DNA from 2 places in the Bradyrhizobium genosp. L genome. Region 1 is predicted to be linked to the other one. Evidence: predicted binding sites of a transcription regulator. Region 1 holds the regulator's gene; the other holds the start of a gene.
The links. The regulator PhoB, encoded in region 1, activates phosphate uptake and scavenging genes when phosphate is short. The targets are predictions, from matches to a motif close to TGTCATNNANCTGTCAT.
Positions count from the first base shown of each region.

Region 1 (4,421 bases):
CGTTCACCGCAACACCGGAGGTGAAGTCGAGATAGCGGTCGCCATTGGTTGCGATCAGCCAGGCGCCCTCGCCGCGCTCGAAGCCGAGATCGACCCTGGCAAAGACGGGGAGCAGATGCGACGGGACGCTGTTGGTCATGGCGATCACTAAGGGGTTGGCACAGACGGTTTGCACGGACGGTTTTATGCCGACGATTGCCGCGCGCCTTGACGCCGGCGCAGCAACGGCCAGCTTCGGAAAACAAAACGTGCCGCTTTGCGGGCGGCACGTGGCAGGCATTCTATGCTGCGGCCGGTCCGTGTCAATCGCCCCGAGGCGACTGCCCGGCGAAGCGAGACGCGCGCAATCCGGGATAGTCCGGTGCGGTGGAAAAACCGCACTGCAATGCTTAACTGTGTGGGAACATGTGGACGCGCGGCCGCGGACTCTTGCGCCAGAGTCACGCCATATTGTAGCGTTTGGCCTGTCGGGTACGACATCTCGTGCGGCAGTACTGGACCCCTTTAAGTAGCCTTTGTTTCTCGCGTGAACGTTCAGGCGCAACAGCGCCCGGCGAGGGTTAAGGGATTCTGACCGCAGGGATTTTTACGACGATTTTGGCCCGCAGCGCCGCCCCGATGACTGGCCGGCGCACCGCGAAGGGAAGAATGCGATGACGGTATTGACCTGGTCCGACGATCGCGTCGAGCAGCTGAAGAAGCTCTGGGAATCCGGCCTGTCGGCCAGCCAGATCGCAGCCGAACTTGGCAATGTGACGCGAAACGCCGTGATCGGCAAAGTGCACCGGCTTGGCCTGTCCGGCCGCGCCAAGGCACCCTCGACGGCGGCGCCGCGGCCACGCAAGGCCCGCCCCGCCCAGCACATGATGCGGGTGTCGCGCCCGGTCTCGCGCGGCAACACCGCGCTGGCGCACGCCTTCGAGGTCGAGATGGAGCCGGATCCGATCGCCTACGACAACGTGGTGCCGATGAGCCAGCGGCTGTCGCTGCTGGAATTGAACGAGGCGACCTGCCACTGGCCGGTCGGCGATCCCTCGAGCCCGGATTTCTTCTTCTGCGGCGGCAAGGCGCTCGGCGGCCTGCCCTATTGCGCCCACCACTCGCGCATCGCCTATCAGCCGGCTGCCGATCGTCGCCGATCGCCGTCGAACAAGCCGCAGCTCAAGTAATCGCAAGCGATACATTGATGACGTCGTCCCGGCGAAAGCCGGGACCCATAACCACCGGCGCATGTGGTTATGCCGAGGCTGCGGCCACAGCGCGCTCAAACAATCAAGATTTGTGGTTATGGGTCCCGGCTTTCGCCGGGACGACGGAGTTTGTGCGGTTTAGCCGCACGCAGCCTTACGGCTGCGGCTCGGCCTTCGCAAAACGGTCGTCCAGCGCGTAGCCGGCGCCGCGGACGGTGCGGATCGGGTCCTGCTCGCGGCCGGGATTGAGCAGCTTGCGCAGGCGGCCGATATGCACGTCGACGGTGCGCTCGTCGATGTAGATGTCGCGGCCCCAGACGCTGTCGAGCAACTGCTCGCGGCTGAACACGCGGCCGGGATGTTCGAGGAAGAATTCGAGCAGGCGATACTCGGTCGGCCCGAGATCGATCGGACGGCCAGAGCGCGCGACGCGGCGCTTCTCGCGGTCGAGTTCGATGTCGCCATAGGTCAGGACGGTTGCGAGCCGCTCCGGGCTGGCGCGGCGCAGCAGGCCCTTGACCCGGGCGAGCAGCTCCGGAACCGAGAACGGCTTGACGATGTAGTCGTCGGCGCCGGTGGCGAGCCCGCGCACGCGCTCGCTCTCCTCGCCGCGCGCGGTCAGCATGATGATCGGCAGCTGCTTGGTCTCGGGCCGCGCCCGCAGGCGGCGGCACAGCTCGATGCCGGAGAGGCCCGGCAGCATCCAGTCGAGCACCACGAGATCGGGGACGCGCTCTTTCAGCCGGGTGTCGGCGTCGTCGCCGCGCCCGACCGTCTCGACATCGTAGCCCTCGGCGTCGAGGTTGTAGCGCAGCAACGTCGTCAGCGCCTCCTCGTCTTCGACTACCAGAATGCGTGCGCTCATCGGTCTAAGTTCTCTCTGTGGGATGATCCGTTACCCGGACGCCAACCGAAACGCTAAAGCGCGATGAGATTGGGTTGAATCGTCATCGCGCTTTAGCTCTTTGTTTGAGCATGATCTTTTCGGAAAACCGCTTCACACTTTTCCGGATCATGCTCTAGTTACCCGGCACCGTGGTGGCGAAATTGGTCATGTCGCCCTTGGGACGCTTGTCGGTGATCTGTTGTCCTTCGATCATGTAGAACACGGTCTCGGCAATGTTGGTCGCGTGGTCGCCGATCCGCTCGATGTTCTTGGCACAGAACATCAGATGGATGCAGAACGAGATGTTGCGCGGGTCTTCCATCATGTAGGTGAGCAGCTCGCGGAACAGCGAGGTGCAGATCGCATCGACCTCCTCGTCGCCCTTCCAGACGTTCATCGCCGCCGGCAGATCGTGCGCGGCATAGGCGTCCAGCACCGACTTGACCTGCGACAGCACGAGGTCGGTCATGTGCTCGAGGCCGCGGATCAGCTTCAGCGGCTGGAAATCGCTCTCCAGCGCGGCAACGCGCTTGCCCATGTTCTTGGCGAGGTCGCCGATCCGCTCGAGGTCGGTGGCGACCCGCATCGCGCCGACGATCTCGCGCAGGTCGATCGCCATCGGCTGGCGGCGCGCGATGGTCAACACCGCGCGCTCCTCGATGACGCGCTGCAAATTGTCGATCTCGATGTCGGCGGCGACCACGCGCTTGCCGAGCGCGACGTCGCGCCGGATCAGGGCGTCCACGGACTCGGTGATCATGCGTTCGACGAGGCCGCCCATCTCGGCGACCAGGCGGGTCAGTTCCTGCAGGTCGCTGTCGAATGCCTTGGCGGTATGTTCAGAAGCCATCGCTTGGTCTCCTTCAACCATGATCCATGCCGGACCATGATCTCATGTCCCTGTTTGAGCATGATGTCATCGGAAAGCCGGTCCACGGCGTTCCGGATCGTGCGCTAGCCAAACCGGCCGGTGATGTAGTCCTGGGTGCGTCGATCGCTCGGCGAGGTGAAGATCTTGTTGGTGTCGTCGAACTCGATCAACTCGCCGAGATACATGAAGGCGGTCTTGTCGGAGACGCGCGCCGCCTGCTGCATGTTGTGGGTGACGATCGCGATCGTGTAGTCCTCGGACAGTTCCTGGATCAGTTCCTCGACCTTGGCGGTCGAGATCGGATCGAGCGCCGAGCACGGCTCGTCGAACAGAATGACCTCGGGGCGCACCGCGACGGTGCGCGCGATGCAAAGGCGCTGCTGCTGGCCGCCGGAGAGCGACAGGCCCGACGCGTTCAGCTTGTCCTTGACCTCGTTCCACAGCGCGCCGCCGCGCAACGCCTTCTCGACGCGGTCGTCCATCTCGCTCTTCGAGATCTTCTCGTAGAGGCGGATGCCGAACGCGATGTTCTCGTAGATCGTCATCGGGAACGGCGTCGGCTTCTGGAACACCATGCCGACCCGCGCGCGCAGCAGGTTGAGGTCGAGCTTGGGATCGAGGATGTTGGTCTGGTCCAGCATCAGCTGGCCGACCGCGCGCTGGCCCGGATAGAGGTCGTACATCCGGTTGAAGATGCGCAGCAGGGTCGACTTGCCGCAGCCGGACGGGCCGATGAACGCCGTGACGCGGTTGGTGCCGAGCGTCAGGTTGATGTTCTTCAGCGCGTGGTGCTCGCCGTAGTAGAAGTTGAGGTTGCGCACCGTGACCTTCGGCGGCGCCTCCGGCAGCGGCACCTGCGGAACTTGGCTGGTGGCGGTTGTCGACATGGAAAGTTCGGTCATTTTGCGGCCCTTTCGGCACCGAGGACGCGCGCGCCGATATTGAGCGCGAGCACGGTGATGGTGATCAGCAATGCGCCGCTCCAGGCCAACTCTTTCCAGTAGGCGTAGGGGCTTTGCACGAAGTTGTTGATGGTGACCGGCAGGTTGGCCATCGAGCTGGTCAGATCCCAGCTGAAGAACTGGTTCGACAGCGCGGTGAACAATAGCGGCGCGGTCTCGCCGGCGACGCGCGCGGTCGCCAGCAGCACGCCGGTGATCAGGCCCGATCGGGCCGCACGATAGGCGATGCGCTTGATCACCAGCGAACGCGGCAGGCCGAGCGCGGAGGCCGCCTCGCGCAGCGGATTCGGCACCAGCAGCAGCATGTCCTCCGTGGTGCGTACCACCACCGGAATGACGATGACGGCAAGCGCGAGCGCGCCGGCGATCGCCGAGAAGCCGCGCATCGGCACCACGACCGCGCCGTAGACGAACAGGCCGATGATGATCGAGGGCGCGCTGAGCAGGATGTCGTTGATGAAGCGGATCACCGAGGTGAGCTTGTCATGCTTGCCGTATTCGGCAAGGTAAGT
Region 1 is NZ_CP061378.1:6,800,395-6,804,815, forward strand. It holds gene IC762_RS32405 (aspartate aminotransferase family protein) at 1-139, opposite strand, end outside; gene IC762_RS32410 (GcrA family cell cycle regulator) at 654-1,169, shown strand; gene phoB (phosphate regulon transcriptional regulator PhoB) at 1,345-2,055, opposite strand; gene phoU (phosphate signaling complex protein PhoU) at 2,210-2,926, opposite strand; gene pstB (phosphate ABC transporter ATP-binding protein PstB) at 3,031-3,849, opposite strand; gene pstA (phosphate ABC transporter permease PstA) at 3,846-4,421, opposite strand, start outside.

Region 2 (4,421 bases), 3.5 Mb from region 1:
GCGGCAGCCCCTTGGTGTTCATGCCGAAGATGCCGGTCACCAGCGTCGGCGGCAGCAGCATCATGGTGACGACGGCGAGCGCGTGCAGATGCTTGTTGCTCTCCTCCTCCAGCTTGAAGCGCAGCTCCTCTTCGAGAAGGCGGCTGCGCTCGCGCAGCTCGACGATGTCGTGGTCGAGGCCGTCGAGCCGCTGCGCCAGCTTGCCGGCCTGCAGCCGCAGCGCCGGGCTGAGATCGTCCATGTTCTTCAGCTCGAGCCGGTGGAACACGACGCGCAGGCCCATCAGCTGGCGATGCAGCCCGACGCTGGTGCGGCGCATCCGGGCCAGCGTGCTGCGGGTTTCGGACGTCGAGTCGCCCGAGACCACCTGCTCCTCGATGGTGTCGAGCTCGGTGCCCATCTTGTCGGCGATGCGGTCCATGGTGTCGGCGACCTCATGGACGATCTTCTCAAGCAGCGCCGCCACGGTCTCGACGCGATAGCCGCCCTCGAGCACGCGGCGGGTCGCATCGGCCGCGCACAGCGCCTGATGGCGGCCGCTGATCAGGAGCCGCTCGGTCATCGCGAAGCGCAGGAAGTCGGTCTCCTCGGTCGGCGCATCGATGCTGCGCACCAGGTCCGAGAACACGCCGTAGACGCAGTTCTCGATGGTGTGGATCTGCTGGAACCGATCACCCGACAGCAGCAGGTCGCGCGCGAGCTGCGGGATATGGACGGTGGCGAGCCACGCCCGGGCGCGCGCATCGGCCAGGTTGACGTGCAGCCAAAGCCGCCCGTCACGGCTCGGCTCGATCGGCGCATCGACCGGCAGCGCCTCGGCGGCGCCGTCGTGGTGCAGGCGGAAGGCCCAGACCAGTCCGGGAATGATCTCCTGACCCTGGCCGGGCCGGATCTCCACGAGATTGGTGGGAGGCGTATCAGCCTGCACGGCGGGCCTCCCAGGCAAATGCTCGGCGCATAATTCGACGGCGCATATTCAATATTCCTGCCAACACAAAAGCGGACGCGCGCGTCCTATCGTCGCGGAGTCCCACGGATAGGAGAGCGCGCGCGTTACAGTTTGATGTCAGCGACCTGCGCTATTCTGCCGCAAGGCCGGTCGGCGCGACCTCTTCGGCAACCTTGTTGTAATCATGCACCACGCGGCCGAACGGCAGCGTCAGGTCGGCGATATAATGATGCGCGCCGATCACGCGCTTGACCGGGAAGTCCGCCACCGGCGCGTTGACGTGCGGCACCAGATGCAGCCGGCCGGGCCCGATCCACGAGCCTTTGACGTTGATGTCGATGAGGTTGATCGCGACCAGCTGGCAGATCTCGAGATGGCCGTCGACGCCGGGGATCATCTTCAAATTGATCTGCGTCTTCGACAGCGTGGCGCGCGTCGCATCGCCATTGCCCGCCATGCTCTCATGCTTGTAGCCCATGGTGCCCATGGCCACGAGCTGGCCGGCATACTCCAAAGTGCCGGTCAGCGTGTCCTTGACGATCTCGAGCTTGGGATGGGCGTACTTCTTCGGAAAGCCCCAGATCTCGCGGCCGGCCGCGATCGGCGGATCGTCGTCGAGATACATCTGGCAAACGAAGTTGACCTCTTCGCCGTGCAGGCGCGCGGGGATCACGAGACCGGACTCGGTGTAGCTGCCGAAGCCCGACGAGTCGGGCATCCTGATCCATTCATAGTGCACGATCGGGTCTGCGATCGGCTCCAGCGGCTCAGGCAGGCCGGCACGGATCAGCATCGGATCGGTCTCGTAGGTGATGACGAGAAACTCGCGATCGACGAAACGATAGGGACCGGCGGGATAGCTCGGGCCGGCAGCCGGCATCGACGGAAGCTTCAGCAGATCTTCCCTGCGCATCGCAATAACCCCCTGTTTGCAATATTGCGCAGAACGCTAGCGGCCGAGATTGACAGCGATATGAGGGATTTCCGTCAGTCGCATGACCAGCGCTTCCGTGCGGAGGCCAATGCTAACCATGCAGGCAGCCATGCCGGATGCGCCGCGCAAGCGAACAGCGCTTGTCATCATGGCGTCATGGCCGCGCTGAATTCTCGCCGCAAAATTTGGAGTGTGTGATATGGACGCGCGATCCCCTCATTTCCAGGACATCGAGCACGCAACGCCCGGCTGGCGGCCCGAAGGCTGCGATCGAGTCGCGTTGGTGCTGCAGGGCGGCGGCGCGCTTGGCGCCTATCAGGCCGGCGTCTACCAGGCGCTGCATGAATCCAACATCGAGCCGGACTGGGTCTGCGGCGTTTCGATCGGCGCGATCAATTCGGCGATCATCGCCGGCAACCCGCCGGAGAAGCGGCTGGAGCGGCTGCATATTTTCTGGGACCGCATCACCAGCCGCAAGATCTGGCACTACACGCCGGACGGCGACGTCTTTCGCAAGGCACGCAATCTGACCAGTTCGTGGATGACGACCACGATGGGCCAGCCCGGCTTCTTCACCCCGCATCAGACCAATCCATGGTTCAGCCCGGCCGGCGCGCGCACCGCGACGAGCTATTACGACACCTCCCCGCTGAAGGAGTCGCTGCTCGAGCTGGTCGATTTCGACCGCATCAATTCCAAGAAGATCCGCTTCGCGGTCGGCGCGGTGAACGTGCTGTCCGGCAACTTCATCTATTTCGACAATGCTTATGACGAGATCATCCCCGAGCACATCATGGCGAGCGGCGCGCTACCGCCGGCGCTGCCGATGGTGAAGATCGGCACCGATCATTTCTGGGACGGCGGCATCGTCTCCAACACGCCGCTGCAGCACCTGCTCGACCAGGAAGACAACGCCAACTCGCTGGTGTTCCAGGTCGACCTGTTCTCGGCCCGCGGCGCGCTGCCGCGCGACATCCAGGACGTGATGGCCCGCCACAAGGACATCATGTATTCCTCGCGCACCCGCTACAACACCGACGTCTATCGCAAGACCTATGGCCTGCGCACCGCCCTGCACAACGCGCTGGGCAAGATCCCCGACGATCAGCTCTCGGAGCAGGAGAAGAAGCTCAAGCAGACCAACAGCAAGCTGCCCGGCATCACGCTGCTGCAACTGATCTACCAGCAGAAGGCCTATGAGGGCGACGCCAAGGACCACGAATTCTCGGGCACCTCGATGCGCGAGCACTGGGTCAGCGGCCACGAGGACACCAAGCGCTCATTGAAGCGCCGCGACTGGATCAAGATGCCCGAGAACGGCATGGGCATCGTGATCCACGACGTGCATCGGGAGAGTGATTGAGAATGTCGTTCCGGGGCGATGCGTAGCATCGAACCCGGAACCTCGAGATTCCGGGTTCGGTCCTGCGGACCGCCCCGGAATGACAGTGGTAAGCGCTACGGCCGCGTCGACATGTTGCTCGGCGGTCCGACGCTGCGGATCGGCTCGGCGAGACGCACGAATTCGCAAAGCAGCGAACGCGTCTTGCGCGGATCGATCACCTCCTCGACCCAGAACTTCTCGGCCGAGCGGAATGGCGAGCGCAGCTTGTTGAGGCGATCCTCGATCTCGCGCAGCTTCGCCGCCGGATCGGCAGCCGCGTCGATCTCGGCGCGATAGGCCGCCTCGATGCCGCCTTCCAGCGGCAGCGAGCCCCAATAGGCCGACGGCCAGGCGTAGCGCATCGAGAAGCGGTTGGCCGGCTGATGCACCACGCCGGCGACGCCGAATGCATTGCGGATGATGATGGTGCACCAGGGCACCGTGCTTTGGTTGACCGCCGCCATCGCGCGCACGCCGTGGCGGATGGTGGCGGACTTCTCGGCTTCCAGCCCGATCATGAAGCCAGGGCAATCCATCAGATAGACCACCGGCAGATGGAAGGTCTCGGCGAAGTCGACCCAGCGCACCACCTTGGCGCAGGCATCCGCGGTCCAGGAGCCGCCATAGTGGAAGGGATCGCTCGCGAGCAGCAGAACCGACCTGCCCTCGATCCGCGCCAGGCCCGTGATGATCGGCCGGCCGAAATTGGCCGATACCTCGAAGAACGAGCCCTTGTCGACGACGGCCTCGATGATCGGCCGCATCTTGTAGACCTGCCGGCGATTGCGCGGCACCGCCGTGAGCAGCGCCTCCTCGGCGCGCGCGGGATCGTCGGTGCAGGGAATGGTCGGCGGCAACTCGTAGACCGACGACGGCAGATAGGACAGGAAACGCCTGGCGCAGTCGAACGCCTGTTCTTCGGTCTCGACAGCCTGGTCGATCGCGCCGGCGCGGGTCTGGATGTCGGCGCCGCCGAGCTCCTGCTTGGTCAGGTCCTGGCCGAGCCGCTTCACCACCGGTGGGCCGGCGACGAACATCGCGGACGCCTTCGTCATCACGGAGTAATGCGTTGCCGCGAGCCGCGCGGCGCCGAGGCCGGCGACCGAGCCCAGGCCGAGCCCAACCACGGGCACGCGCGCCAGATTGGCCGTCGT
Region 2 is NZ_CP061378.1:3,265,644-3,270,064, reverse strand. It holds gene IC762_RS15195 (transporter) at 1-898, opposite strand, end outside; gene IC762_RS15190 (acetoacetate decarboxylase) at 1,080-1,862, opposite strand; gene IC762_RS15185 (patatin-like phospholipase family protein) at 2,083-3,246, shown strand; gene IC762_RS15180 (acyl-CoA carboxylase subunit beta) at 3,342-4,421, opposite strand, start outside.
Region 2: the regulator PhoB is predicted to act here: its motif matches at 2,025-2,041, upstream of IC762_RS15190 (acetoacetate decarboxylase).